Regions from separate parts of the Micromonospora parathelypteridis genome, predicted to be linked through region 1. Evidence: riboswitches for the same ligand, from Rfam matches in the RefSeq annotation. Region 1 holds a riboswitch; each other region holds the start of a gene.

Region 1 (7,299 bases):
GGTCCATTCGTTGAGCAGGTCCCGCTCGGCCAGCCGACGTTGGATGGGGAGGAACTGTCGGCTGATGTCGGCCTGGTACGAGGTGAAGATCAGCCCGCTGTCCGCGTGGCCCTCCGTTATCGGAGCGCCGTCGTAGTTGTAGGGCCGACGCAGGATCTTCAGCCGGTCGTCGGTGACGTGTGCCCGGGTGAGGTGGGAGAAGTCCGGGATGACGGTGAGCCCGTCCGGGCCGGTGGCGGCGAAGTCGGGTTCGTCGTGTTCGGCGGTGCCGGTCAGGGGCGCGCCGGTGTCGAGGCGTCGGCCGCTGGCGAGTTCACGGTCGGCGCGGCCGAGCAGGTCCCAGGTCTCCAGGTTCATGCTGATGCGTCGTACGACAAGGGTGGTGCTGTCGCGCAGCCACGCGGGGCCGTCGGGCACCCAGACGGCGGAGTCCATCGGCGTCCCGGGTCGGGGGTTGGCGGTGCCGTCGAGTTGGCCGAACAGGTTGCGTTGGGTGCGGCCGCCGGGCTCCACGCCAGGGCTGCGGCGGAAGCCCTGCTGGACCCACCGGACGGTGGCGAAGGGCCGGCTGTCCTTGAGCAGGACTCGTTGGGCGTGCGCGACGGTTATCGGGTCGTCGGCGCAGATCTGCAGCAACAGGTCGCCGCCGGACCAGGCCGGCTGGAGCCGGTCGATGCGGAACGAGGGCAGCTCGGCCAGGGATGCCGGCCGCCGGTCCTCGACGCCGGCCGCCCGGTACAGGCCGGGGCCGAAGCCGAAGGTCACGGTCAGTCGTGCAGGCAGCAGGCCGAGTTCGGCCTCGGTGTCGGCCAGGGCGGGCTTGCCCTGGGTGAGGCGGGCGGCGTCGTCGGTCAGCAGCCGCAGCATCCGACCCGCCGCGGCCCGCTCGATGCCGGCGCGAAGAGTGAGCGCCACGAACGACGCGTGGGCCTGCGGGTCGGTGGCGACGCCAGCCTGCCGAGGCCCGTGGAACGGCTCGACCGTGCTACCGACGGCGGCGACGGGCACGGCCTCGGGCAGCCGGTCGTCGCGGTCCTCGGCCTGCTTGTCGCCGATCGCGGTGACTCCGGCGACACCGGCGAACGCGCCTCCAGCGGCGAGGGCACCGCCGGTGAGCAGGCCACGTCTGCTCACCGGACGGAGAGTGGGTTCCGGGGTCATGAGGCCGGGCTCATGCTCATTCCCGGCGTCGGGCTGGCCCCATGGCCGGGCGCGTAGCTCTCCTGGGCGCCGGTGAACGGCTTGGCCACCGCGGTGAACGTCTGGGTCCTGAGGTCGGCGAAGGTGAGGGTGAAGGTCAGCTCGTCGCCAGCCTGCACCGGCTGCTTCACGTCCATCAGCATCAGGTGGTCGCCCCCCGGCTCGAGCACATGTGTGCTCTTCGCCTTGATCACGATGCCGCCCGGCTTGGCCTGCATGACCATCTTTCCGTCCTTCATGGTCATCTCATGCAGTTCCATCCGAGACACCTCGGTGGAGGCGCCGGTGATGGTGACGTCGGTCTCGGTGTCGTTGACCAGCGTGCCGAACGCCGCGGTCATGCCCTTGTCGGCGGCCTTCACCCACGGGTCACGGATGCCGACCACGCCCGCGGCGACGCTCGCCGACGCCGACGGGCCCGCAGCGGCGGACGACGGGGTTTCCGACGATCCGCAGCCGGCGACACCGACTGCCAGGAGGGCGGCGGTGGCGAGCAGAGCGACCGGGCGGCGGCCTGCGCCGGCGTGGGTGGTGCTGGGCATGAACGGTCCCTTCGGTAACGGGTCTGGCGTCAGGTTGGTCGGCACCACCAGCGGAAAAGTTCCGGTATGGCTGGCAAATGACGTCACCTGGCTGCCGACGACCGGCCGCCGATCGGGCCGCGCGGGCGTCTACCGACCCCTCACCTCACGGCAGGTTGATCGTGTACTCGGCGGTGTGCACCTTCCCGCCAACCTGGAAGTCGAAGAACGCTCGGTACCGGCCGGAACTCGGAGCGGTCAGCCAGAACTTGACCGTTCCGTCGACCAGTTCCGGCTCGGGGTGGACGTGTACGTAGCCGAGGTCACCCTCGCGGACCACGACCAGGTGCCCGTACGCGCCCAGGTACCGCTCCAGTTGCGCCGACTCCGCCGTGCCGGCGCGGTTGACCTGGAACTGCACCGGCGCCGTCACCGCCACCGTTGGCGTGCCGGTCATCGACACCTCGAACGGCCCAGCCGCCGCTTGTGCCTGCGCCGGTGGCAGGGCGGCCGGCGCGTACGCGCCAGCAACATGGTGGTCGACGCCCAGGACGAGAGGCAGTTGGGCACCGTCGGCCGCGGTCACGGAGAAGTCGGCGTAGATGCGGTAGCCACCGGGCCGGGCCAGCGTCAGGGGGACGCTCCAGGTGCCATCGGAGGCCATCGTCGGGTGCAGATGCTGGTAGCCGCTCAGGTCGCGACCCACCACGATCATGTGCAACGGCTTGTCGTGGACCACCGCGAAGCGTGTCGCCGCCTGCCGGTCGGTCCCGACGATCCGGAACCGGTAGTCCGCGCGTACCCCGGGTGGTTGGGATCGCTCCAGCGGTTGCAGCGTGTACCCGCCGGCGCTGACCGTCGTCCCCGCCGCCAGCGTCTCGCCCGTGCCCCCGTCGCCGGGGTGCGAGTGCGGGCCGGTTCCTGCCGGGTGTTGATGCCCATCGCCTGCGGATATCGCTCGCCCGGAGGTAGCCGGAGCGCCGGCGGGCTGCCGCGCGTTGCTGGTCGGTTCCTCGGTGCCCGTACCGATGCGGGCCAGCCCGAACCCGGCGAGCAGGGCCAGCGTCAGCCCACCGACGAGCAGCGCCAGGTGCGTGTTGCTCAGCCGAGACCCGGGTGTCCCGGCAGCGACATGCTGCAGCAGAGGGTCGGCGGGGGTGGACCGCGACTCGTCCTCCGGGGTGGCTGGTGCCTGCGTCGACCCCGCCTGTTGACCTGCCGGCGTTGACCCGGTCGCGGCGGTCCTGGCGGTGACGAGTGCCCCGCTCCTACGCCCCGCGGGCACGGCGACGCCGCGCTGCCTGCCGCCGGAACCGGCCGCGCCGCCTCGACGACTGCCGCCGGTCGTACCGGTCTTGCCGCCGGTGGTCTTGCTCCCGGCTCGGGGTTCGGAGTCGCGTCGGCCCGAGGGCGCCTTCGATGCGCGGCCCCGGCCGGAGGATCTGCCGGCGGGCGCGGGGCGGCGCCAACCAATGAATCCCGCCACCGCCGCGACGACCGCGACCACCCAGCCGGTCCAGGCCAGGGGGCCGGAACCGCTCTCGTCGTTCGACGCTGCCGAAGCGGCAGCCGTCGCCGGTGCCGCCGACCCGGCTGCTGGGGCCGCCGATCCGGCCGGTGCGGCCGACGCCTGTCCTGACGTCGAATGCTGCTCGATGGCGGCGACGAGGGACGGGTCCGGCTGGTGGGTCGGCGGGCTCCACCCCTGGGGTGCGGCCGTCGCCCGGCCCGTGTAGCGGAAGGTCATCGTGCCCCGGACCGCGTCTCCGTCCGAGGCGACCGACAGGTAGCTCACCGAGTACTGTCCGGCCGCCGGCAGATGGGCGACGGTCACCACCGCCGGGAACCCGGTCTTGTACTCACGCGGTTCGAACTTCCCCTCCACCAGGAAGTACTCCCGCACCGGCTTGTCCAGCGGCTTCGGCTCGCCGTACGTCCAGCCGTTGTCGACGCGGGCGCCGCCCGGGGCGGTGATCGTGAAGTACGCGTTGGCGGCGACCTTCTCCGTGAAGTACAGCTGCACCGCCGCCAGCGGCTCACGCAACGTGGCACCGTCCCCTGGCGTGGACATCGCGAGGGTCCCGTGAGCTGCCGCGGGCTGAGCGGACGCGAGCAGAGCGACCGCCGAGGCGAGGACGAGCGCGAGGAGGGCCGAGACCACTCGCCCGGGAGTCTGGGGGAGACGACGCATCTGAATATCCTCACCACGCCGAGACTTTTTTCAAGAGGCGGTTTCGTTTTTACCGAGATGGCAAAAGTTGGCGAGGTTGGGGATCGATCTTCGTGTCCTGGCGTGGCCTGTCCAGCCGCGAGGCACGCCAGCTGGCTGGGCGGCCTCGCTGACCAGCTATGCTTCCCGGCGGCGCTGGTTCGCCCGGTCGGCTGCCGATCGGGCGTCGTAAGAGGGAACCCGGTGTGAATCCGGGACTGCCCCGCAGCGGTGAGTGGGAACGACCGCCGTCATCAGCACTGGGCCAGTGGCCTGGGAAGCGACGGCCAGTAGGAGATCGGCGTGGAGCCGGTCAGGCCCGCGAGTCCGAAGACCTGCCGGTGCCGCGTACACAACCGTGTGCGCTGCCGTCGGCCTCGCGGGTGGGCTGAGCGGGTGACCTGCCGCGCATCTGCGTGGGTGTGTCCTCGTCAGCGTGTCCGCGTTCCGGTGGTGTGGTTTCCCGAGGGACGGACTACCGCTGTGCACGACATCATCACGATCGACGGTCGAGCGCCGTCGGCGTCGCACCTGACCCTGTCGCAGATCATGGATCAGCACCACACGAACCTGATGGGTACGGTGCACGGTGGCCGGATCCTCAACCTCATCGACTCCGTTGCCGGGGTGGTCGCCGCCCGGCATTCCGACGGGCCGGCCGTCACCGCCGCCATCGACGAGACCGCGTTCCTCCGGGCGGTTCGGGTCGGTGACGTCGTCCACGTCGACGCGCGCATCACCTGGGCGGGACGCAGCTCGATGGAGGTGGCCGTGAAGGTCACCGCGGACCGGTGGGATCGGGCGGTGCCGCCCACCGACGTGGCCACCGCCCACCTGGTCATGGTCGCCATCGACGACGACGGGCAGCCGCGGGCGGTGCCGCCGCTGCTGCCGGAGACGGACGGGGACCGGCGTCGCTACCGGGAGGCGGAGATCCGCCGGGAGCACCGTTTGGCGCTGCGACGGGCGTTGCTCGACGGCGCCGAGGAGGTCTGAGACATGCTCGGACTGTCCGTCGCGACGTTGGCCGGCTCTCGCGGTGTCGGCGAGTGGACGTGGCTCGGTCATGCCTGGTAGGCAGGCGGGTGTGCGAATCGTTTCACTGCTGCCGGCGGCCACGGACATCGTGGCCATGCTTGGCGTGACCGGGCACCTGGTCGGCCGGACGCACGAGTGTGACTGGCCGCCGGGGGACCTCGCCGATATTCCGGCGGTAACTGCGACTTCCCTGCCTGAAGCCCTGACGAGCAGGGAGATCTCGGCGGCGATCGCTGGCGACGCGCACCGAGGATCGTCGTTGTACCAGCTCGACGTCGCCCTGCTGGAGGACTTGAAGCCGGATCTGATCCTGACCCAGGATCTGTGCGACGTGTGTGCGGTCTCCTACGAACGGGTCAACGACGCCGTGCGGATGATCGACCTCGATACCAGGGTGGTGTCCCTGGAGGCGAGGACCATCGGCGGGATCCTGGACACGGTCGACGTCGTGGCCGCGCTGACCGGCACCGAGGGCAGGGCAGCGGAGATCCGGGCTGACGGCGAGCGTCGCCTCGCCGCCTTGCCGGGGTCGGTGACCGATGCGCCGACGGTGCTGTTCGTCGAGTGGCTCGACCCGCTGATGCCCGGCGGACACTGGGTGCCGGAGCAGATCACCTATGCGGGCGGGCGGTCTCTGCTGCTCGGGCCGGGCGCGCACAGCATCCCGCACCGGTGGTCCGTGGTCGCGGACCTGGCTCCCGACGTGGTGGTGTTCGGGCCGTGCGGATTCACGCCCGAGCGAACCTTCGACGAGCTGTCCGTGGCGGCCACGCAACCCGGCTGGGCGGACCTGCCCGCGGTTCGTCAGGGGCAGGTGTGGGTGGTCGACGGGCCCGCCTACTTCAACCGACCCGGCCCGAGGGTCGTCGACGGCGCGGAGATCCTCGCCGCGATCCTTGCTGGCCGTCCAGACGCCCGCGCTCGGCGGGTTCCCGTCGACGCCGGTTGACGCAGCCGCTGGTGAACCTGGGTTCCGCGGGTAGCCGGACCCCGCCGAAGCGCGTCGGCGGCGAAGCGCGGCTCAAGCGACCCGTTGGGCGAGCACCTGCCCTGGCCAGGTTCCAGACAGGAAGCTTTCGGTGGAAGTGAACCCGTGGCGCTCGTAGAACGCCACCAATTCGCCACCGCCGCCCGCCCAGCAGTCGACCCGGAGCAACCGCACGCCGGCTCGCCGGGTTTCGTCCACGGCGTGTGCCAGCAGGGCCGACCCGAGTTTCCGACCGGCGAATCGTCGGTGGGAGACGAGTAGGCGGACGTACCGCTCGGGTTCTTTCGCGGGCGCGATCGGCGCCCGCGGGTTGGGCCCGGAGTCCAACACCAGGGTCGCGGCCGGTGTTCCGTCCACCTCCGCGATGTACGGGAGGTTCTCGGTCAGGTACCGGTCGACCAACTCGGGCCCTCCGGGCTTCTCCGAGAACGGGATCGTGCCCCACTGCTCGGTGTTGCCGCGATCGTTCATCCAGATCACCGCGGAATCGAGCATGTCCAGTACGGCGGGTGCATCGGCCGGGCCACCGCGTCTGATACGTATGCCGCGGGTGATGTCGTCCATGGCGGGATCGTAAACCGCGGCTGGCCGATCACGACCGAGATAATGATCATGGTCCTGGGGAATCCAGCGCCACGCCGACCAGCAGCTCATGCAGGGCATCGCCGTTCGGCGCCCGGTCGGTGCTGCGACCGGGCGGGGCAGGAGTGGTTGGCGCCGCGGCGTCGGCAGCGTGACCTCAGTCCCTGATCTCGCAGATGAGCGCACCGCTCTGCACGTTCGTACCGATCTCAGCGGTCATGCCCTTGACGGTGCCCGCCCGGTGCGCCTGCAGCGGCTGCTCCATCTTCATCGCCTCCAGCACGACGATCAGGTCGCCGGCCTGCACCCGCTGCCCGTCGGCAACCGCAACCTTCGTGATCGTGCCGTGCATCGGGGAGGTCAGCGCCTCTCCGCCCCCGGTGGGCGCACCGCCGGCGGCGGCAAGGCGCTGCGGGGGACGGTTGAGCCCACGGCCCGCTGCGGACGCCCTGCCGAGACCGGCGGGCACGGTGACCTCGACGCGTCTGCCACGGACCTCCACCACCACGGTCTCCCGGTCCTCGGGGCCGGGCACGCCCTGCCCGGGACCCGGGTACGGGGTCAGCCGGTTGGCGAATGCGGTCTCGATCCACCGGGTGTGCACGTCGAACTCGTCATCGGGGGAGTCGGGTGCGAACGCGGGGTCGGCGACCACCGCGCGGTGGAACGGCAGGGTCGTCGCCAGGCCCTCGATCCGGAACTCGGCCAGCGCCCGTCGGGCTCGTTGCAACGCCTGCTGCCGATCCCGCCCGGTGATGACC
Region 2 (7,299 bases), 5.5 Mb from region 1:
CTCGTCGTGCCGCGGCGGCTGGGCAACGGTTACCGGGAGTACGACCCGATCGCCGTGCGGCTGGTGGCACAGATCCGCGAGCTGATGGCGCTCGGCCTCACCGTCGAGGAGACCCGCCCGTTCGTGGAGTCGATCGCCGGTGGCTCCGACGACTCCGACGTGTGCGCGGCGGCGGTGGCCACGTACCGCAGCACCATCACCAACCTGCAGGAACGGATCGGCAAGTTGACCGCCCAGCGGGACGCGCTGGACGCTCGCCTGGACGCGGCCGCGACGCAGGTCGTACCCGGCGGTCCCCCGGTCGACGCCGACCCCGCCGCGCTGATCGGCAGCAGGTTGCCGCCTTTGTCCTTCTACGGCACCGATGGCCGTCCGGTCGACCTCGGCGCGCTCGGCGCCGGGCGGAGCGTCATCTTCGTCTACCCCCTGACCGGACGGCCGGGCGTCGACCTGCCCAACGGGCTGCTGGAGATCCACGGAGCCCGCGGCAGCACCGAGCAGGCCACCTGGTTCCGTGACCACCACGCGGAACTCCGCGCGGCCGGCGCCGCCCGGGTCTACGGCCTGTCCGCGCAGTCGACCGGCTACCAGCGTGAACTCGTGCACCGCCTGCGGCTGCCCTACCCGCTGATCCCCGACCCGAGGCTGACCCTGGCCGACGCACTGCGTCTGCCGACCCGCGCCGCGGGTGACATGACGCTCTACGAGCGGCTGACCCTGATCATCGCCGACGGCGAGGTCGAGCACGTCTTCCACCCGATTCCGGACCCGGCGTCGCACCCCCTGCACGTGATGCGGTGGCTCACCAAGCGACGCCAGGCCCCGGGATCGGTCGCCGCCTAGAAGTCGTCGTCGAACTCGCCGCACTGCTCAGCGTCCATCGCTACTTCTGCAACATGATCGATGCAACGTCCGCCACAACACCCAACGACCAATCGAGCTGACCACATTCGCTCTGACTCGAGCACTCGAGGCAGCCGCCTGAACGCCACGGCTGGTCAGGTGCCCGAGTCCAGTGAGCATCAAGTGTCCGCATCGCGGCGAACAGTTCGTCTGCCCGACTTACCGGTTCATCGATCGGCACGGCGGCACCCTCCCGCGTTCACGACGTTGGCCCCACCTGGGAGCAGCGACCATCTGCCGTGCTCCCCCAGGTGGGGGTGCGGCCGGAACCCAGGAGTTTGCCGAAACCAGGGAACCCTACGGAGATCGACCGATGCCGACCGAGCGAGTGGACTACCGGCGGATCGCCAACGAGATTGCGGGAAAAATCAAATCTGGTGAGCTTGCTCCAGGCGAGAAACTGCCGTCCACCCGTGAGTTGGCCGAGCAGTACGGCGTGCATATCTCCACCATCAACCGGGTCATGACGATCCTCAAAGACCGCGAGTTGGTCGAGGGCCATCCAGGCAAAGGTGTCTACGTCGCAGAAGCCCAGAGCTGAGCGCGCCGCTTCCTTGATCGATTGATAAGAAGTAGCTGAGCACCATCGCGTTTAGACGGAGTGGCTGTTCGTCAACCCCGCACCGCCTCGTCGATCATGGAGTTGTGGTGGGTGACAAGTGCCTGCGCAACACCAAGTCAGGCACCACAACTCCATGATCAGAGAGACCGGACGCCCCTTCCCCGCGATCTTGCACTTCCTGTCGCGACATAAGGAGCATTACGCGCATATCGGCGACCGAAACTGCAAGATCGGCGCGGACGGGGCGTTCCTCATGGGCAACGCGTGGACCGAGGTCGCCGCCTAGAAGTCGTCGTCGAAGGCGACGGTGCCGGTCACCCCCACCTGGTACGCCGACACCCGCCGCTCGAAGAAGTTGGACAGCTCCTGCACGTCCTGCAACTCCATGAAGGCGAACGGATTGCTCGACCCGTAGTGCGGCGCGATGCCGAGCTGGGCGAGGCGGCGGTCGGCGACATGCTGGAGGTACTCCCGCATGTCGGTCAACGTCAGGCCGGGCACGCCGTGGCCCAACAGGTCCTCGGCGAACTGCACCTCACACTCGACAGCCTCGGTGAGCATCTGCCGAACCTGGTCGGCGAGATCGTCGTCGAACAGGTCCGGCTCCTCGCCGCGGACGGTGTCGACGACGTCGAACGCGAACGCCATGTGCATGGACTCGTCCCGGAACACCCAGTTGGTGCCGGAGGCCAACCCGTGCAGCAGGCCACGGGAGCGCAGGAAGTAGACGTACGCGAACGCGCCGTAGAAGAACAGTCCCTCGATGCAGGCGGCGAAGCAGATCAGGTTGAGCAGGAACGTGCGCCGGTCCTCCCGGGACCGCAGCTCCCGCAGGTCGTTCAACGAGTCGATCCAGCGGAAGCAGAATTCGGCCTTGCGCCGGATCGAGGGGATGTTCTCGATCGCGGCGAAGGCGGCGAACCGCTCGCTCTCGTCGGGCACGTACGTGTCGAGCAGGTTGAGATAGAACTGGACGTGCACGGCCTCCTCGAACAGCTGCCGGGACAGGTAGAGGCGACCCTCGGGGCTGTTGACGTGCTGGTAGAGGTTGAGCACCAGATTGTTCGCGACGATCGTGTCGCCGGTGGCGAAGAACGCCACCAGCCGGCTGACCAGGTGCCGCTCGGCCGGCGACAGCTTGTCGAGGTCGGCGAGGTCGGCGTGCAGGTCGACCTCCTCGACCGTCCAGGTGTTGCGGATGGCGTCGCGGAAGCGGTCGAAGAAGTGCGGGTAGCGCATGGGGCGGAGGGTGAGGTCCATCCCGGGGTCGAGCAGCATGTGCGTGGTCCTCGTGTCGGCGGTGTCGGCGGTGTCGGCGGTGGTCACTGGCAGGCCTCGCACGACTCGGGGTTCTCCAGCGAGCAGGCCAGCGCCTCCGCGTCGACGACGACGGGTGCGACAGCGCTGACAGTGGCCTGCTGAATCCGCGTGGCCGGGCGCGAGCGCAGGTAGTAGGTGGACTTCAGCCCGGCCTTCCAGGCGTACAGGTACATCGAGGAGAGCTTGCCGATGGTGGGCGCGGCCAGGAACAGGTTCAGCGACTGAGACTGGTCGATGAACGGGGCGCGGGCGGCGGCCAGGTCGATCAGCGCCCGCTGCGGCAGCTCCCATGCGGTGCGGAACAGCTCCCGGACGCCGGCCGGCAACTCAGCGATGTCCTGCACCGACCCCTCGGCGCGCTTGATCGCCGAGCGGATCCGGTCGGTCCACAGACCGCGGGCCTTCAGCTCGCGTACCAGAGCGGTGTTGACCTGGAGGAACTCCCCCGACAGGGTCTCGCGCTTGAACAGGTTGGACACCTGCGGCTCGATGCACTCGTAGCACCCGGCGATCGAGGCGATGGTCGCGGTCGGCGCGACCGCCACCAGCAGCGAGTTGCGCAGCCCGTACGCCTCGACCCGCTGCCGCAACGCGGCCCAGCGCGCGGTCTGCGTACCCTCGACACCCCACAGGTCCGGCTGCAGCTGGCCCCGCGCGGCCCGGGTCTCCCCGTACGCCGGATGCGCGCCGAAACGGCGGGCCAGGTCGGCGGAGGTCTCCAGCGCGGTCAGGTACAGCTCCTCGCTGATCCGCGTGGACAACTCCCGCGCGACCGGGGAGTCGAACGGCAGCCGCAGTGCGAAGAACACGTCCTGCAGGCCCATCAGGCCGAGCCCGACCGGCCGCCAGCGGGGGTTGCTCGCCGCCGCCTGCGGGGTCGGGTAGTAGTTGATGTCGATGACCCGGTCGAGGAAGGTCACCGCGGTACGGACCGTGGCGCGTAGTCGCTCCCAGTCGATGCCGTCGTCGGTGAGGTGGGCGGCGAGGTTGACCGAACCGAGGTTGCAGACGGCGGTCTCGGCGTCGCTGGACACCTCGACGATTTCGGTGCAGAGGTTGGACAGGTGCACCACGTTGCCCGGTTCGGCGGTCTGGTTGCACAGCCGGTTGGCGGCGTCCTTGAAGGTCATCCACCCGTTGCCGGTCTGGGCGAGGGTCCGCATCATCTTCCCGTACAGCTCCCGTGCCGGGACCTGCCGCACGTAGCGACCCTGCGCCTCGGCCTCCCGGTAGACGGCGTCGAACCGCTCCCCCCACAGGTCGGGTAGCTCGGGCACCTCGTGCGGGTCGAACAGCGACCACATCTCGTCGGCCTCGACCCGGCGCATGAACTCGTCCGGCACCCAGTTGGCCAGGTTCAGGTTGTGGGTGCGCCGGGCGTCCTCGCCGGTGTTGTCCCGCAGTTGCAGGAACTCCTCGATGTCCGGGTGCCACGGCTCCAGGTAGACGCACGCCGCGCCCTTGCGCCGCCCGCCCTGGTTGACCGCGGCGACGCTGGCGTCGAGCGTGCGCAGCCACGGCACGATCCCGTTGGACTGCCCGTTGGTGCCGCGGATCAACGCGCCCCGGGACCGGACCCGGGAGTACGCGATGCCGATGCCGCCGGCGAACTTGGACAGGTTGGCGACCTGGGCGTACCGCTGGTAGATCGAGTCCAACTCGTCGAGCGGCGAGTCAACCAGGTAGCAGGAGGACATCTGGGTGTGTCGGGTCCCGGAGTTGAACAACGTCGGTGAGCTGGGCAGATAAGCCAGGCTGGCCATCAGCCGGTAGAAGCCGATCGCCTCGTCCGGCGTCTGGGACAGCCCACAGGCCACCCGCAACAGCCAGTACTGCGGGGTCTCCAGCACCAGCCGGCTGGTGGGGTGGCGCAGCAGGTACCTGTCGTACACCGTGCGCAGGCCGAAGTACTCGAACCGCCGGTCACCGTCCGGATCGATGGCGTCGTCGAGCATCGCGGCGTGCGCGGCGACGAACGCCGCGGTGTCGTCACCGATGAGCCCCTCGGCGTGGCCGATCCGGATCGCCGCGCTGAACGAGGTGACGCCCTGCCGACGCACCTCCTTGTCGACGTAGCCGGACAGGAGCCGGGCGGCGAGACGCGAGTACTGCGGTTCCTCACCGATCATCTCGGCCGCGGTCTGGATGGACAGCCGGTCCAACTCGGCCGTCGTCGCGCCGTCGTACAGGCCGCTGATCGTGCGGGTGGCGACGCGCATCGGGTCGACGTCGGTCAGGTCGTCGGACCACCGCTCGATCGCCCGGACGATCTTGTTCAACTCCACCGACTCGGTGGTGCCGTTGCGCTTGCGGACCTGCATCGGCGTCCGTCGCAGGGCCGCGTCGCCGCTGGCCGGGACTACCTCGGTGACTGTCACCACTCACTCCTCGCGAGTTCGAGACCTGATGGCCCTCGGACGCGTGGAGACAGACACCGGCGGACGCCACGCCATGCGGACGTGGGTCGGGTGGCGTCAGCCGTCCCACGCGGCCTCGGACCGCCGCCCACCCGGGTGCGGGTGCGCGGCGCGCTGGCAGGTCTTCGGACTCGCGGGCACGACCGGGTTCGCCGGTCTCCTACTGGCCGTCGCTTCCCAGACCGATTGGTGGTCCAGTGCTGATGACGGCGGTCGTTCCCACTCACCGCTGCGGGACAGTCCCGGATTTTCACCGGGTTCCCTGTTGCCTCGACCGCTCCGGATGAGCGGCCGAACCAGCTGCGCTCGACACCATATATAGGGACGCTGCCGTTGTCACACCCCACATGTCGGTCCCGGGCGTGTCGGCGGCCGGGCTGGTGACGACCGTCACCAGCCCCGACGGTCACGCCCGGCCCGGCCGGCGCGAGGCAGCGAACGCCCCCGCCGACGGGGCTCTGCAGCAGGAATGGGACGGCAGAAAGATGCGATGTATCGAGTCAATGGATGTAAGGAATCCTGCTCACACTTCGCCGCGAGTGCATCAGTCCCGAGTGAACATCTTATCTTCCAGTGTCCCAATTGGACCCCGTTGCCGGGGACGCCGGCGGGGCGAGTCAACCCTCGAACCACTGGAAGATTTACCACCGGAACGGCACCTACCAGCACGAGCAAGGCCCCCTTAACCTGCGGGCAACCGATACGGTCATCGAAGGACGGCAAGGTTCCCAATTTCGGATCACGCCCGAAACATTGGATGTCTGGGGTCCAGAGGTGATCGACATCGTTGACGCGTCGAAGCCGCTCTCCGTATACTCCCAGTGATCATCTGATCTTTGGCCACGTCGGGCGAGGAGCGCATGCCGCAGATCACTGCCGTCACCGTCGAGGACGTCCGCTTCCCCACCTCCCTGACCGCTGACGGCTCCGACGCCATGAACAAGGACGGCGACTACTCGGCGGCCTACGTCGTTCTGCACACCGACGGCGTCGACAGCGTGGGCGCGCCACTCGCGGGCCACGGTCTGACCTTCACCATCGGTCGGGGCAACGACATCGTCGCCGCGGCGGCGGTCCATCAGGCGCAGCGCCTCGTGGGCCTGGACGTCGCGACGATGGCAGCGGACATGGGCGCGGTCTACCGCTTCCTCACCTCCGACTCCCAACTGCGTTGGCTCGGGCCGGAGAAGGGCGTCGTCCACCTGTCGCTGGCCGCCGTGCTGAACGCGTCGTGGGACCTGGTCGCCCGGGTCGCCGACAAGCCGCTGTGGCGGCTGCTCGTCGACATGTCCCCCGAGCAGCTCGTCGACATCGCGGACCTGCGCTACCTGTCCGACGCGCTGACCCGGGACGAGGCACTGGCCATCCTGCGCGCCAAAGAGAGCACGAAGGCCGATCGCCTCGCCGAGCTCGACCGCACCGGCTACCCCGCCTACACCACCTCGGCCGGCTGGCTCGGCTACGGCGACGACAAGCTGCGCCGGCTGTGTCAGGAGGCGGTGGACACCGGCTACGGCTACGTCAAGCTCAAGGTGGGCGCCAACCTCGACGACGACATCCGCCGGTGTGGGATCGCCCGGGAGATCCTCGGCCCGCACCGCAACCTGATGATCGACGCCAACCAGGTGTGGGACGTCGGACAGGCCATCGAGTGGGTCAAGGCCCTCGCCCAGTTCGAGCCACTGTGGATCGAGGAGCCGACCAGCCCCGACGACATCCTGGGCCATGCGGCCGTCCGCCGCGCCGTCGCTCCCATCGGAGTCGCCACCGGCGAACACTGCCACAACCGGGTGATGTTCAAGCAGCTGTTCCAGGCCGGCGCCATCGACTTCTGCCAGTTGGACACCGGCAGGCTGGCCAGCATCAACGAGATCGTCGCCGTGCTGCTCCTCGCCGCGAAGTTCGACGTCCCCGTGTGCCCACACGCCGGCGGTGTCGGGCTGTGCGAGATGGTCCAACACGTCTCGGTGCTCGACTACGTCTCGATCTCGGGGGATCTCACCGACCGTGTCACCGAGTTCGTCGACCACCTGCACGAGCACTTCACCGACCCGTGCATCGTCCGCGACGCCGGCTCGGGCAGCGGTTACGTCCTGC
Region 3 (7,299 bases), 5.4 Mb from region 1:
GGTGACGTCACCGGCGCGCTGCGCGGCACACTCCGCGCCCGCCTTCACGGTGTTCCAGTAGTCGGCCCCGACGGCCTTCGGGACGACGGCGAGCTTCAACGGACCGCTCGCGTCCTTGGTCGCGCCGTCGCCTCCGTCGCGGACCTCGACTCCGCCGCAGGCGCTGAGAAGAGCGGTCGCCGCGGCTACGGCCAGAATGGCCTGTGCGCGCAGGATGGGCCGTCGCGCCCGTCGGCTGGTGGTGGTGTGCGCCATGGTGCGTGTCCTTCCTCGTTCGGACTCTCGGAATGGCATGTCAACCCCGTGCTTCCAGCCGCCGTCGGCGGTACTGGTCGAAGTACACGGCGGCCCAGATGATCAGGCCGACGATCACCTGCTGGTAGTGGATGCTGATGTCGAGCAGGACGGCGCCGTTGCGGACCAGGGCGATGAGGAAGGCGCCGATGATCGTCCCGACGATCCGGCCCTGGCCTCCGAAGAGGCTGGCTCCACCGATGACCGCGGCGGCGATGACATCGAGCTCCAGCGAGATGCCGTAGTTCGGCTGGCCGGAGTTGACCCGGGACGCGGCGATCATGCCGCCCAGCCCGACCAGCACACCCGCCAGCACGTACACCCCGGTCAGGTGACGCCGCACCCTTATTCCGGAGCGGCGGGCCGCCTCCAGGTTGGAGCCCATCGCGTAGGTGTACTGGCCGAAGCGCGTCTGGGAGAGCAGGAAGGCAACCCCGACGGCGACGAGAACGGTGATCACCACGGCGAACGGGATGCCGAGGATCTCCCCGTTGCCGAGCAGTTGGAAGGATCGGGGCAGGCCGTAGACGCCGACCGCGCCGCTGACGATGAAGACGAGACCGCGGCCCACGGACATCGTTCCGAGCGTCGCGATGAACGGCGGGATCCGGGCCACGGTCACCAGCAGCCCGTTCAGCAGCCCGGCCAGCGCGCCGACACCGATCGCGACGACCGTCGCCGCCCAGAGCGAGAAGCCGAGGTCGCGGACGACCATCGCGCCCACGACGCCGGCGAGCGCGGCGACCGACCCCACGGACAGGTCGATGCCCTTCGTGATGATGACCATCGTCTGCGCCGTGGCGATGATGGCGATCACCGCGGTCTGCGCCCCGATGTTGAAGAGGTTGTCCGCGGTCAGGAAATAGGGACTGGCGACGGTCAACGCGATGAACAGGACGACGAGCGCGGTCGCGGCGGTCAGCTCGGAGACGGCGTGGGAGACCCGTTCCCGGACCCAGTCGCTGAGTTCGCCGCGCTGCGAGCCGGCGGTTGCCTCGACCGTACTCATCGTCGGACCTCGCATGCCCGCACCGCCCGTAGAGATAGGTCGGATGTTTCCCTCGATCAGGCGTTACCTTGCCACGCATCGACATATGTTGCCAAGGTCTTGCGGGCATGTTTTGTCATCGATACGCAGGCCACTGCGGGCATACGTCTGATCAAACTGGCACAACCTGCGACCGATCGATCAGCAGGCGCAGGCGGCGAGGGTTTTCGGCCCGTCAGGCCGCGGGGTTTTCGGCCCGTCAGGCCGCGAGACGCCGCGGGGTCACGACGTCTCCAGCCGGTACGCCCGCCGGGCGGTCCGTCGCCAGATCGCCGCACGCTCGTCGTCGGCGAGCGGGTCCAGCAGGTCGGTGAGGGCCTCGACCCAGCGGGTGTACGAGGTGGCGAGCAGACACACCGGCCAGTCCGAGCCGAACATCAGCCGGTTCGGGCCGAACACGTCGAGCGCATGCTCGATGGCGGGCCGCAGGTCCGCCGTCGTCCAGGACGGGCCGTCCACTTCGGTCACCAGGCCGGAGAGCTTCGCCGTCGTGTTGGGCTCGGCGGCGAGCGCACGCAGGTCACGGGGCCAGTCGCCGAGGCCGTCGTGCCCGAGCGACGGCTTGCCGAGGTGGTCCAGGACGAACCGCATCTGGGGCAGATCGCGGACGAGTCGGGTGGCCGCCGGCAGTTGGTGGTCACGCACCAGCAGGTCGAAGGCGAGGCCGGCGGCGCCGACCGCGGCGATGCCCCGCCGGACGTCCGGACGGTCGAGGTACGCCGGGTCAGATTCGGATTGGACGACATGTCTGATCCCGACCAGCCAGTCTCCGCCGCGTGCGGCCCGGAGCCGGTCGAGGCGATCGCCGACGCTGTCGGCGGTGAGGTCGACCCAGCCGACGACTCCGGCGATGAGGGGATCGTCGGCCGCGATGCCCAGCAGCTCGGGCGTCTCCGTCCGGGCGGCGACGGACTGAACGACGACGGTCTGGGTGACACCGACGGCCCGGGCCACCGGGGCCAGATCGACCGGGGTGAAGTCGTCGTCGATCGCGGCCATGGTGTGCGGATCGATCCAGGGCTGCGGGTGCCGCGCCCGGACCCAGAGGTGATGGTGCGCGTCCACGATGCCCGATCCCGGTGGGGCCTCATTGGTCGTCATCGGACACGTCCCGGCGCGCTCACGTACACCCACACCCCGCCCAGTCATTGGTCAGATGTCCGGGTCGGCCCGGCACTTCGGCCCAATCCGGCAGTTCGACCAGGTTAGCGGTAACAGAACGCCCGTGGGTCCCAGGAAATGCGACTCGGCGTGGTCAAGCATCATATCTTTGGCATCCAGAGATGTCGATTATTGTTTCCTCACCCGTCCGGCTGGTGGGGCCGGGTTGACCGCCTGCGGCGGCACCGATACCGTCGACCCACTATCTGCGGCGACGCGAGGGAAGCCGGTGTGAATCCGGCGCGGTCGCGCCACTGTAAGCGGTTCCTCAGCCTCACGGGGATCCGCGAGCCAGGACGCTCGGTCGTCCGCAGCCTTGCGATGGGGACGCGTCATCCCCGGGGAGGTTCGTGCTCGTATGTCTACTTCCACGTCCAGCCAGCCGTTGGTGCACTCCGCTGGCAGCACGCGTCTCCTGTGGACGGTCCTGGCGACCGTTGCTGTGCTCAGCCTGTTGACCTACCTCGTCGCCTTCGATCAGGGGGCAGTCTCGCGCAGCGGCATGTACCTGCACGAGCTGATGCACGACGGTCGGCACCTGCTGGGTGTCCCGTGCCACTGAAAGCCACCACCGCTCCCCCGTTTCTCACCGTCCTCGTCCGTGGGCTGCTCGCCGGCCTGATCGCCGGCCTGCTCGCCGGGGCGTTCGCCTACGTCGCCGGTGAGCCGCACGTCGAGGCGGCCATCGCCATCGAGGAGGCGGCGGCGACGCACGTCGAGCCCGCTGCCGGTGGGCACAATCACGAGGATGCCCTGGTCAGCCGGACTGGTCAGCGCGGCGGCCTGTTCCTGGCCACCGGCCTGTTCGGCGCCGCGATGGGTGGCCTGCTGGCCACGGCGTACGTGCTGCTGTCCCGTCGGCGGCGGACCCACGACGACGGCCGGGTGGGCCTGCTGCTGGCCGGCGCGGCCCTGCTCGGCGCGGTGATCGTGCCGTTCCTGAAGTATCCGGCGAACCCGCCGGCCGTCGGCGACCCGGCCACCATCAACCAACGCACCGTCACCTACCTGCTGATGGTGGTGCTCGGCCTGGTGGCGGTGTGGGCGGGCTCGCTGGGCTACCGGGCGGTCGGCAGCGAGGCGCCCACGTGGCAACGTGCTGCTGCGGCCGCCGGCGGATTCCTGCTGGTCACCGTGGTGTCCTACGTGGTGATGCCCTCCTTCCAGGAGGTCCCGGACGACTTCCCGGCGACTCTGCTGTGGGACTTCCGGCTGGCCTCGCTCGGCACCCAGGTGGTGCTCTGGACCGGGATCGGCCTGCTGTTCGCGGCGCTGATGCACCACGACCGGCGTCGCCGGGCCGCCGCCGCGCTTCCGAGCACGTGACCCCCACCAGCCTCCGGCTGGTCGCCCACGGTCACACCACCGCGCTGCGCCGGGTCCGGTTCGGCGGCACCAACGACGGCTTGGACGAGGGCGGCCTGCGTGCCGCCCTCGCCCAGGCCCGCACCGAATCGGGCCGGCGAGGGCACCTGCGCGTCGACGATGCCTGCCTGTCCAGTCCGGCGGCAGCCGCCCGACAGACCGCCGAGGCCTTCGGTCTGCGGCCCACCATCGAAGCCGCGTTGGCCGACTGTGACTACGGCGACTGGACCGGACGGTCGTTCGAGGAGATCGCCGCCGAGCAACCGCAGGCGTTGCACGAGTGGTTGTCCGCACCGGACTCCGCCCCCCACGGCGGCGAATCCGTGGCGACGTTACGAGACCGGGTCGGTCGCTGGCTGGACGGGCAACGCGCACCTGGCCGGCGGATCATCGCCGTCGCCCACCCGCTGGTGATCCGGGTCGCGGTGGTCCACGCCCTCGACCTGCCGATCGCGACGTACCGGCAGTTGGACGTGGAGCCGCTGGCGATCATCCGGCTCACCAGCCAGGGTGGGCGATGGCAGTTACGGCTGACCCCACCGCGAGCAGGGTGAGGACACGGCCACTCAGTGGTGCCGGTGCGGCAGGTGCAGCTCGACGGGCTCGGGCGGGAGGTCGTCGACACCGGCGGCGACGGCCTGCTGGTGGCGGCGGCGTGCCGAGGGCAGGGCCAGCGAGGCGAAGACAGCCAGGACGGCGACGCCGGCGCAGACCCAGAAGCCGGCGGTGAAGGCCTCGTCGGTGGGCAGGCCCTGCGGCGTGCTGTGCGAGGTGATGACGGCCGCGACGACCGCCGCGCCGATGCTGCTGCCGATGGTCCGCGCGATGGTGTTGACACCGCTCGCCTCACCGGTCTGCCCGGCCGGCACGCTCTCGATGATGGCGTTGGACATCGCCGCGAACGCCAGTCCGATTCCGGCGCCGGTGAGCACTCCGGAGAGCAGAACCTGCCAGGCCGCGCCGTGGGCGAGGGCGGGCAGCACGAACGCGACGACGACGGCGACCGCGCCGAGGAACATCGGAACCTTGGGGCCGAAGCGACGGTCCAGCAGACCCGCGAGGGGTCCGAAGACCACCATCATCAGGACGGTGGGCAGCAGGAACAGGCCCGCCTGGGACACCGTCTTGCCGAACCCGTAGCCGGTGGCCGCCGGAAGTTGGAGCAGGGTCGGCACGAGCACGAACGTCCCGAACATCGCGAAGCCGAGGATCAGGGCGACGAGGTCCGTGGCCCAGACACCGCGAATGCGCATCAGACGCATGTCGATGAGCGGCTCGCGTACCCGCAGTTCGACCAGGACGAACACGATCAGCGCGACCACACCGAGCACGAACAGGCCGATGGTCTTCGTCTCACCCCAACCCCAGGCTTGTCCCTTGCTCACCGCCAGCAGCAGTGCGACCAGCGCCACCGACAGGATGCCGGCGCCGAGCATGTCGAGCCGTCCGGGCGTGCGGACCCGTGACTCGGGCATCCCGAAGATGGCCCCGAGCAACGCGACGACGACGAGGACCAGCGGCAGCCAGAACAGCCAGTGCCACGACAGGTTCTCCACGATCGGGCCCGCGGCCACGATTCCGACGCCGGCGCCGACACCGAAGATCGCCGACAGCAGGCCGACGGTGACGCCGACCTTTTCCCGGGGAAGTTCGTCGCGGACGATGCCGATCGACAGGGGCAGGATCGCTCCGGCGGCTCCCTGCAGCGCCCGCGCGACGATCAGCACGGTCAGGTTGGGAGCCAGGGCGGCGAGCAGGGTGCCGGCGGCGAGCGCGGCGAGGACGCCGATGAGGACCCTGCGCTTGCCGACCATGTCACCGAGACGGCCGAGAATGGGAGTCAGGACCGAGGCTGCCAACAGGTAGGCGGTGAGCACCCAGCTGATGTCCCCGGTCGAGACTCTCAGGTCCCCTCCGATGGTCGACAGGGCGGGCGCCACCAGCGACTGCAGCACCGCGAACGCCAGGCCGCCCAGCGACAGGTACAGCACCAGGAGGGTGCTGTTGGCCCGCGGGACGGTGCCGGCCGTGGAGTCGACGTGGGTCGGCTCCTGGATGGTGTGGGTCATGAGATCCCCGAAACTAGATGTAAACGTTTGCTGACTTACCAGTATCCGCAGCACCGGGGTCATGTCAACAGTCGTTTACGTCACGTCGGGGCGCAGCGGCTTGCACTTCAGCCACAAGTCAACATATGTTTACTTTAGGAGGGGCGGCCGAACGCCACGGGAGAATCACCCGCCGCCCGAGCCAGAGAGGACGCGTCGTGACAGCAGAACCGCCCGTCCCCGCGAGCAGTGACACTGCCCCACCATCGGGCGAACCGGCCCGCCGTCGGCGCCGCGACGCGAGCGAAACCCGGCAGCTCCTGCTCGACGCCGCCCGCCGGCGCTTCGCCCAGGATGGCTATGCGGCCACCACGGTCCGGGACATCGCCGACGACGCGGGCGTCAACGTCGCGCTCATCAGCCGCTACTTCGCCTCCAAGGAGGGCCTGTTCGAGGAGTGCCTGCGGGCCGCAGGCGACGAGCTGCGCCGAACGACCGGCCAGACGCCCGCCGACCGCGTCCCCGAGGCCATCGCCCGGCACATCGCCGACCTCGGCGCGGCGGGATTGTCCAGCCAGCTCGCGCTGCTGTTGCGGTCGTCCGGGGACGCGCGGGCCGACGAGATCCGGCGCGCCGTCCTGGCCCGTTCCAGCGAACAGTTGGCGGCGGCCCGCGGGTGGCGCCGCGAGGAGCCGGGCAGTGACCAGATCCTGCTCCGCGCCCAGATGGCGCTCGCCGCCGGCATCGGAGTCGCGGTGCTGCGCTCGTCGATCCGGCTGGAGCCGCTGAGCTCCGCCACCGAACAGGACCTGGTCGGCCCCCTGCGGGACCTGGTGGACGCACTGCTGCCACCGCGCTGACCGGGCCCCGGAAGCCCGGGCCAACCAAGCCAGCACGATCGGGTACGGCTGCCACCGACGGCAACAGCCGATCTCGCCCGTGTTGGGCGGGCCGTGAACACGGCCCGCCCAACACTGCTGCACCAGCGCCGGCTCAGTGCTAGCCGGTGACGGTGAACGGTCGGGCCACCGTCGTCGCGGAGGTGGCACCGGTCAGCGTGACGCTGGTCGCGCCCGCCTTCGCCGCACCCGGGACGCTGATCGTCGCGCCCGAGACGACGCCGTCACCATTCGCGCGCACGGTGCTGACCGCGAGGCCGTTGCCGAAGGTGATCGTGACCGCCTCGTTCGGTGCGAACCCGGAACCGTCGATCGTGATCGACGTGGCGCGCGGCCCGGAGAGGGTCGTCAACGCCACCCGCGGCTGGTACGTCCGCGCGACCTGCTGCTCGGTCACCTGGACGGTTGCCGTGGCCGGCGTACGGGAGGACGTTCCCGTCGCGGTGACCGCGTACCGGCCGGGCTGCGCGTCACCCGACGTCGC
Region 4 (7,299 bases), 830 kb from region 1:
GTCTGCCATAAGTGCGTTATGTCCCCTGTGCCGCGACCGGAACTGCAAGATCGCGGGCATGGGGGCGGGGGTGGGGGTGGGTTAGGGCGGTCAGGGGGTGTAGCGGGGCAGTTAGCTGGGTTGCCAGGTGACTCGCCAGGTGCAGGCGTACCGGGCCGGACTCGCAGTCGATCACCACGCACGGGGCTCCGGTTGCCGCGAGGACCGCTGCCGCTCCCGCCGAACGGTCCAGCGGGCGGTTGCCCGCGGTGGCCCGGCCGTCGGTGACGATGAGAACCAGGGGGCGGCGCTTCGGGTCACGCAACCGCTCCACCCGCAGCAGGTCGGCCGCCGCGAGCAGCCCCTCGGCCAACGGCGTACGCCCACCGGTGGGCAACTCGGCCAGCCGGGTCGAGGCGGCCAGCACCGACGAGGTGGCCGGCAGCAACGTACGGGCGCCGGCCCCCCGGAAGGCGATCACCGCGACCTTGTCCCGCCGCTGGTAGGCGTCGGTGAGCAGAGCGAGCACCGCGTCCTTCACGGAGGTCATCCGCTGCCGGGCACCCATCGAGCCGCTCGCGTCCACCACGAACAGCACCAGGTTGCCCTCGCGCCCCTCCCGGACCGCCTCGCGCACGTCGTTCGGGCGTAGCCGCAGGGGGCCGCTCAGCCGTCCCCGGGAGGTCTGGTGCGGCGCGGCGGCGCGGACCGTCGCCGGCAGGTGCAGCGCCCCGACCCGACCCGTCGGCACCCGGGCTCCGGCGGTGCGCCCCCGGCCGGTGCGGGCACGGGAGCGCCGGCCGGGCACCCCGTCACCCACCCCGGGCGCGGTGAGCACCCGCGCCTTCAACCCACCCCGGGGTACGGCCACCGGCTGAGCTCCCCCGCCGCTGCCCCGCCCACGGGTCGGGTCGTCGTCATCGCCTCGGGCGGCCCCTTCCCGACTGCCGCCGGCCCCCGCGTGCTGACCGTGCCCGCCCTGATCGTCCGTTGGCCATCCGCTGTCGTCAGCCCCGCTCGGCCCCTCGGTACGCCCGTCCGAGCCAGGGCTGTCCTCGGCCGCCGGCTCCCCGGTCGAACCGGGTTCACCCTGGTCGCCGCTGCCGTCGGAGCCGCTCGGGTCACCGCCCTGCGCGCCACCGCCCGCCGGACCGGCACCGCCGTCCGGGCCACCGCCGTCGGGGCCACCGCCGTCGGGGCCACGGTCATCCGGGCCATCGTCGTCCGGGTCGTCGGGGTGCGCGTCCTGGGCACGCTGCAACGCCTCGTCGAGGCGCTTCTCGTCCAACCCGGGAGTGTCGAACGGGTCGCGGCGACGACGGTGCGGCAGAGCCAGCCGGGCGGCCACCCGGACGTCGTCGATGGTGACCCGGTCCCGGCCGTGCCAGGCGGCGTGGGCGAGGGCGGCACGGGCGGTGACGATGTCGGCGCGCATTCCGTCCACGTCGAACGCGGCGCACACCTCGGCGATCTGCCGCAACGCGGCGTCCGGGAGTCGTACGCCGGGAAGCCGGCGGCGTGCGGCGGCCACCTGGCGGGCGACCTCCGCGTCGGCGTCGGCCCAGCGGGCGGCGAAGCCGGCCGGGTCGGCGTCGGCGGCGAGCCGGCGACGGACCACCTCGACCCGGACCTCCGGGTCACGGCTGGCGCCCACCTCGACGGTGAGCCCGAACCGGTCGAGCAGCTGCGGGCGCAGCTCCCCCTCCTCCGGGTTCATCGTGCCCACCAGCAGGAACCGGGCGGCATGGCTGACCGAGACGCCCTCCCGCTCGACGTGGCTGCGACCCATCGCCGCCGCGTCGAGCAGCAGGTCGACGAGGTGGTCGTGCAGCAGGTTGACCTCGTCGACGTAGAGGACACCTCGGTGCGCGGCGGCGAGCAGGCCCGGTTCGAAGGCGCGTACGCCCTCGCCGAGGGCCTTCTCCAGATCCAGTGAGCCGACCACCCGGTCCTCGGCGGCACCGACCGGCAGCTCCACCAGTCGGGCGGGGTGGGTCTCGGCAGCGGCGCCAACGGGGTGCGGGCCATCCGGACAGGCCGGGTCGGGCTCGGCCGGGTCACAGCCGAAGCGGCAACCGGCGACCCGGCGGACCGGGGGCAGCAACGCGGCGAGGGCCCGCACGGCAGTGGACTTGGCGGTCCCCTTCTCGCCCCGCACCAGCACCCCGCCGATCGTCGGGGAGACCGCGTTGAGCAGCAACGCCAGTCGCATGTCGGCCATGCCGAGCACAGCGCTGAACGGATAGGTCGCGCTCATGCCCGGTCCTCCAGGTCGCCCTCGCTGGCCAGGTACGTGTCGCGCAGCCGGTCGAGGGTGGCCGGCTCGGGTTTGGCCCACAGCCCCCGGTCGGCGGCCTCCAACAGCCGCTCGGTGATGCCATGCAGCGCCCACGGGTTGGACTGCTCCAGGAACTCCCGGGTCGTCTCGTCGAAGAGGTACGCGGCGGCCAGGTGCTCGTACATCCAGTCGTCGACCACGCCCGCGGTGGCGTCGTAGCCGAACAGGTAGTCCACGGTGGCGGCCAGCTCGAACGCGCCCTTGTAGCCGTGCCGGCGCATCGCGGCGATCCACTTCGGGTTGACCACCCGGGCCCGGAACACCCGCCGGGTCTCCTCGCCCAGCGTTCGGGTACGCACGTCGTGCGGCATCGCCGAGTCACCCACGTACGCCTGCGGTGACGTGCCGGTGAGGTGACGGACCATCGCCACCATCCCGCCGTGGTACTGGAAGTAGTCGTCGGAGTCCACGATGTCGTGCTCGCGGGTGTCCTGGTTCTTCACCGCCACGGCGATCCGGGCGAAGGAACGTTCCATGTCGGCGCGCGCCTCCCGCCCGTCCAGGCCCCGGCCGTAGGCGTAGCCGCCCCACACCGCGTACACCTCGGCCAGGTCGGCGTCGCTGCGCCAGGTCCGGGCGTCGATGAGGGGCAGCAGGCCCGCGCCGTACGCCCCGGGCTTGGACCCGAAGATCCGCGCGGTGGCCCGCCGCTCGTCGCCGTGCTCGGCGAGGTCGGCGGCGACATGCGCCCGCAGGTAGTTCTCCTCGTCCGGTTCGTCCAGGGCGGCGACCCGTCGGACGGCGTCGTCGAGCAGCGCCACGACGTGCGGGAACGCGTCGCGGAAGAACCCGGAGATGCGCACGGTGACGTCGACGCGGGGCCGGCCCAGCTCGGCGGTCGACACCACCTCGGTGCCGGTGACCCGCCGGGACCGGTCGTCCCAGACGGGCCGGCAGCCCAGCAGCGCGAGCACCTCGGCGATGTCGTCGCCCTGGGTCCGCATGGCGCTGGTGCCCCACACGGTCAACCCCACCGACCGGGGGTACGCCCCGGTGTCGGCGAGGTGTCGGGCCAGCAGGGAGTCGGCGAGGGCCACTCCGACGTCCCAGGCGTTGCGGCTGGGGATGGCCTTCGGGTCGACGGAGTAGAAGTTACGGCCGGTGGGCAGCACGTTGACCAGGCCACGGGTGGGTGAGCCGGACGGGCCGGGTGGCACGAACCGGCCGTCGAGCGCGCCGAGGGTGTGGGTCAACTCGTCGGTGGTCCGGTCCAGGCGGGGCACCAACTCGGTGGCGGCGAAGTGCAGCACCGCGGCGACGTCCGGGACCCGCTGGCCGGTCACCTCCTCGACCACCGTCTCGACGGCGTCGGCGTCCCAGCCGAGCGTCTCCATGCCGATGACCAACCGTCGGGCGAGGGCCTCGATCAGGTCGACGGCGTCGGCGGCGGTGCCGGCCGGGCCGTCCACCACGTCGGTCAACGTGCTGGGCAGCGCCAGCCGTCGGCCCGGCGACGCGAGCAGCTCCTGCTCGTCGAGGGAGTACGCGACGGCGAGGGCCTGCCGCAGGCCGGGCAGGGCACGGGCGCCGCCCCAGATCTGTGGCGCGCGCAGCACCGCGAGGACCAGGTTGACCCGCGGCTCACCGGTGGGCGCGTCGGCGAGGATGTGCAGCCCGTCGCGGATCTGCACGTCCTTGACCTCGCAGAGGTACCCGTCGAGGTGCAGCACGAAGTCGTCGAAGTCGTCCGCGTCGGGCATCGCCTCGGCGTGCAGGTCGTGGTGCAGCTCGGCGGCACGCACCAGGTCCCAGATCTGCGCCCGCACGGTGGGCACCTTGGCCGGGTCGAGCGCCTGCACGGTCGCGTACTCGTCGAGTAGTTGCTCCAGCTTGGCCAGGTCGCCGTAGGTCTCGGCGCGAGCCATCGGCGGCACCAGGTGGTCGATCACCACGGCGTGCGCCCGCCGCTTGGCCTGGGTGCCCTCGCCCGGGTCGTTGACGATGAACGGGTAGACCAGCGGCAGGTCACTGAGGACCGCGTCGGGTGCGCAGTCGGCGGCCAGGCCGAGGCCCTTGCCGGGCAGCCACTCCAGGGTGCCGTGCTTGCCCAGGTGGACCACGGCGTCCGCACCGAAGCCGCCGTCGGCGGCCGGCGCGGACAACCAGCGGTACGCGGCCAGGTAGTGGTGGCTGGGCGGCAGGTCCGGGTCGTGGTAGATGGCGATCGGGTTCTCCCCGAAGCCGCGTGGCGGCTGGATCAGCAGCACCACGTTGCCGAAGCGCAGCCCGGCGAGCACGATGTCGCCGCCGTCGGTGTAGAGCTCGCCAGGCGGCTCGCCCCAGTGCTCCCGCATCCGCTCGCGCAACTCGGCCGGCACCTGGTCGAACCACCGCTGGTACGTCTGCCCCGGTATCCGGGCCTCGGCGGCGGCCAACTGCTCCGGGGTGAGCCACTCCACGTCGTGACCGCCGGCGGCGATCAGCGCGTGGATCAGCGCGTCGCCGTCGTCGGGCACCGGCGCGTCGCCCAGGTGGTAACCGGCCGCGGCGAGCGCGGCGAGCAGCCGGACCGCCGAGACCGGGGTGTCCAGCCCGACGGCGTTGCCGACGCGGGAGTGTTTGGTGGGGTACGAGCTGAGCACCACGGCGACCCGCTTGTGGGCGTTCGGCACGTACCGCAGGCGGGCGTGGCGCACCGCGATGCCGGCGACGCGGGCGGCCCGCTCGGCGTCGGCGGCGTAGACGCTGAGCCCGTCGGCGTCGATCTGCTTGAACGAGAACGGCACGGTGACGATCCGGCCGTCGAACTCGGGGATGGCCACCTGCATCGCGGCGTCCAACGGGGACAGCCCGGCATCGCTGTTGGCCCACTGCTCTCGGGTGCTGGTCAGGCAGAGCGCCTGGATGATCGGCACGTCCAGGGCGGCCAGCGCGCCGACGTCCCAGGCGTCCTCGTCGCCTCCACCGGAGGCGTCCGCGGCGACCGCGCCACCGGCCGCGAGCACGGTGACCAGCAGCGCGTCGCAGCGGGCGAAGAGCCCGAGCGGGCCGGCGCCCGCGGTCAGCCCGCGCAGCGAACCGCAGAAGATCGGCAGCGGATTGCCGCCGGCCGCGCGTACCGCCTCGGCGAGCACGTCGACGAACCCGGTGTTCCCGGCCAGCGCGTGTGCGCGGTAGAAGACGATGCCCACGGTGGGCCGGTCCGGGTCGGCGGGGTGCTCCCCGTGCACGCCGTAGGCGGGGGTCGGCGCGGGCGGGGTGAACCCCTCGCCGGTGAGCAACACCGTGTCGGACAGGAACCGGGCCAGCTGCCCCAGGTTGTCCGGCCCGCCCTCGACCAGGTACGCCAGCGCCTGGGTGACGACACCGGACGGCACGGTGGAGATGGCCATCAGCTCCGCGTCGGGTAGCGCCTCGCCGCCGAGCACGACCGTCGGGACGCCGGTGGCGAGCACCGCGGCGAGGCCGTCCGGCCACGCCTGCCGACCCCCGAGCAGGCGTACGACGACGAGATCGACCCCGTCGAGCAGGGCGGGCACCTCGTCGGCGGCGACCCGCGCGGGGTTGGCCAGCCGGTAGTCGGTGCCGCTGGCGCGGGCGGCCAGCAGGTCGGTGTCGGCGGTGGAGAGCAACAGGATGCGCACGGCGGGCTCCGGACAGTGACGCCGGGGCGCTCACGGGAGCGACCCGGCATGAGGGATGGGCGCAGGGTTCGGCAGGTACCGCGGTCCGGCCAGGTCAGCGGCGCGGGGCCGGGGACGACGGGCGGTGCGGTACGGAACTCAGCAGTGAGCGGAGAGGTCGCGCCCGGGAGCCGGTGGGCCGACAATGCTGCCGATCGTGGCGGCGGCACGGCAGCCGCACGAGCCACGACGGTATCCGTCGATGAATGAGACGTCCTGCGTCATCGGGTCCTCCTCGGGTGTCCACGCCCTGGGGTACGTCCCGACGGCCGAAGTATCCTGGCTTCCGGATCGACGCTCTTCCCCCGGCCTTCCAACCGCAGACACACGGCCGTGACTCACGAGGGGGGATCGCTCCCCGGTGACAGTGGCGGGACCGCGTCGGATTCGCACCGACTTCCTTCACTGCCGTCAGGCCGCGAATGCTGCCACACCGTCGCGCCGCCGGTCAACGCCGACCCCGGCACCGCCAGACGGGTGCACTCCATTGATTCTCGCCGATCGCAAGGCGCTCGAAGCCGCGCGTCGGAATGCCCCGGGTCAATGCGACGCACCCTTTGCTCCGCTTCACCCCGCACGACAGTGACGCCGCCTCTCGTCGCGTCAGTCGAAGCGGCGCAAAGGTTGGGCGCATGCGCCCTGGCCTGCGCCGATCGCCTCTGGGCGGTGCCATTCGGCGTGATCACCTACGATTGGCGCTCACCGGAGCAACGTCCGCGATCAATCTCGGGGGTCGATCAGCATCGTCGCCATGCGATTCCGCCACCTCGCCGGCCGGGTCTGGCTCTGTCCGGGCGATCCCGACCCGGAGGCGGTCCAGGCCGGTGTCGCCGTCGTCGCCGACGAACGCGGCAGTGTGATGATCGACGCCGGACAGAGCCCCGCGCACGCCCGCGAGATCCAGGCCGCGTTGACCGCCGCCGGCCTGCCGCAGCCGCGCTGGCTCGTCTACACCCACCACCACTGGGACCACGTCTGGGGCGCCTGCGCATGGCCCGGGGTGGAGATCGTCGGGCACGAAACGGCCACCGCGCTGCTTCGCGCGGAGGCCGCCCGACCGTGGAGTCACCACTATCTGCGCGAGCAGGTACGCGCCAATCCCCGCCTCGGCCCGAGCTTCCGGGCCCGGGCACGCGCGGTGGACTCCTGGAACGACTTCGCCGTCCTGCCGCCGACCCGGACCTTCACCGACGTGGACGAGCTGCCGGTGGGGGTTCGGCTGCGTCACGTCGGCGGCGGCCACGCGCCGGACTCGACCGTCGTGCTGGTGCCCGACTCGGGCGTGATGCTGCTCGGCGACTGCTTCTACCCACCGCCGGCGCATCTGCGCAGACCCGAGGACGGCCTCGACCTGGGCCT

Evidence for each region. A riboswitch is a leader RNA that binds a small molecule or an ion and turns the genes downstream of it on or off. The one in region 1 is predicted to bind cobalamin.
Region 2: linked by a shared signal. The riboswitch ahead of HNR20_RS28230 (ribonucleoside-diphosphate reductase subunit alpha) and the one ahead of HNR20_RS03225 (acyl-CoA thioesterase) in region 1 are both predicted to bind cobalamin.
Region 3: linked by a shared signal. The riboswitch ahead of HNR20_RS28195 (CbtB domain-containing protein) and the one ahead of HNR20_RS03225 (acyl-CoA thioesterase) in region 1 are both predicted to bind cobalamin.
Region 4: linked by a shared signal. The riboswitch ahead of cobN (cobaltochelatase subunit CobN) and the one ahead of HNR20_RS03225 (acyl-CoA thioesterase) in region 1 are both predicted to bind cobalamin.

What each region holds. Positions count from the first base shown of each region.
Region 1 covers NZ_JACHDP010000001.1:838,936-846,234, reverse strand. The annotation lists gene HNR20_RS03240 (Dyp-type peroxidase) at 1-1,161, opposite strand, end outside; gene HNR20_RS03235 (copper chaperone PCu(A)C) at 1,158-1,742, opposite strand; gene HNR20_RS03230 (copper resistance CopC family protein) at 1,888-3,912, opposite strand; cobalamin riboswitch at 4,071-4,287, shown strand; gene HNR20_RS03225 (acyl-CoA thioesterase) at 4,480-4,926, shown strand; gene HNR20_RS03220 (ABC transporter substrate-binding protein) at 5,018-5,917, shown strand; gene HNR20_RS03215 (GNAT family N-acetyltransferase) at 5,990-6,520, opposite strand; gene HNR20_RS03210 (acetyl/propionyl/methylcrotonyl-CoA carboxylase subunit alpha) at 6,696-7,299, opposite strand, start outside.
Region 2 covers NZ_JACHDP010000001.1:6,293,761-6,301,059, reverse strand. The annotation lists gene HNR20_RS28245 (MerR family transcriptional regulator) at 1-843, shown strand, start outside; gene HNR20_RS28240 (GntR family transcriptional regulator) at 1,217-1,444, shown strand; gene HNR20_RS28235 (ribonucleotide-diphosphate reductase subunit beta) at 1,748-2,743, opposite strand; gene HNR20_RS28230 (ribonucleoside-diphosphate reductase subunit alpha) at 2,788-5,106, opposite strand; cobalamin riboswitch at 5,302-5,518, opposite strand; gene HNR20_RS28225 (enolase C-terminal domain-like protein) at 6,063-7,299, shown strand, end outside.
Region 3 covers NZ_JACHDP010000001.1:6,283,947-6,291,245, reverse strand. The annotation lists gene HNR20_RS28210 (ABC transporter substrate-binding protein) at 1-255, opposite strand, end outside; gene HNR20_RS28205 (ABC transporter permease) at 296-1,303, opposite strand; gene HNR20_RS28200 (amidohydrolase family protein) at 1,565-2,443, opposite strand; cobalamin riboswitch at 2,682-2,826, shown strand; gene HNR20_RS28195 (CbtB domain-containing protein) at 2,862-3,065, shown strand; gene HNR20_RS28190 (CbtA family protein) at 3,056-3,829, shown strand; gene HNR20_RS28185 (histidine phosphatase family protein) at 3,826-4,422, shown strand; gene HNR20_RS28180 (MFS transporter) at 4,435-6,000, opposite strand; gene HNR20_RS28175 (TetR/AcrR family transcriptional regulator) at 6,135-6,776, shown strand; gene HNR20_RS28170 (GH92 family glycosyl hydrolase) at 6,916-7,299, opposite strand, start outside.
Region 4 covers NZ_JACHDP010000001.1:11,514-18,812, forward strand. The annotation lists gene HNR20_RS00060 (putative cobaltochelatase) at 17-2,236, opposite strand; gene cobN (cobaltochelatase subunit CobN) at 2,233-5,901, opposite strand; cobalamin riboswitch at 6,191-6,368, opposite strand; gene HNR20_RS00070 (MBL fold metallo-hydrolase) at 6,692-7,299, shown strand, end outside.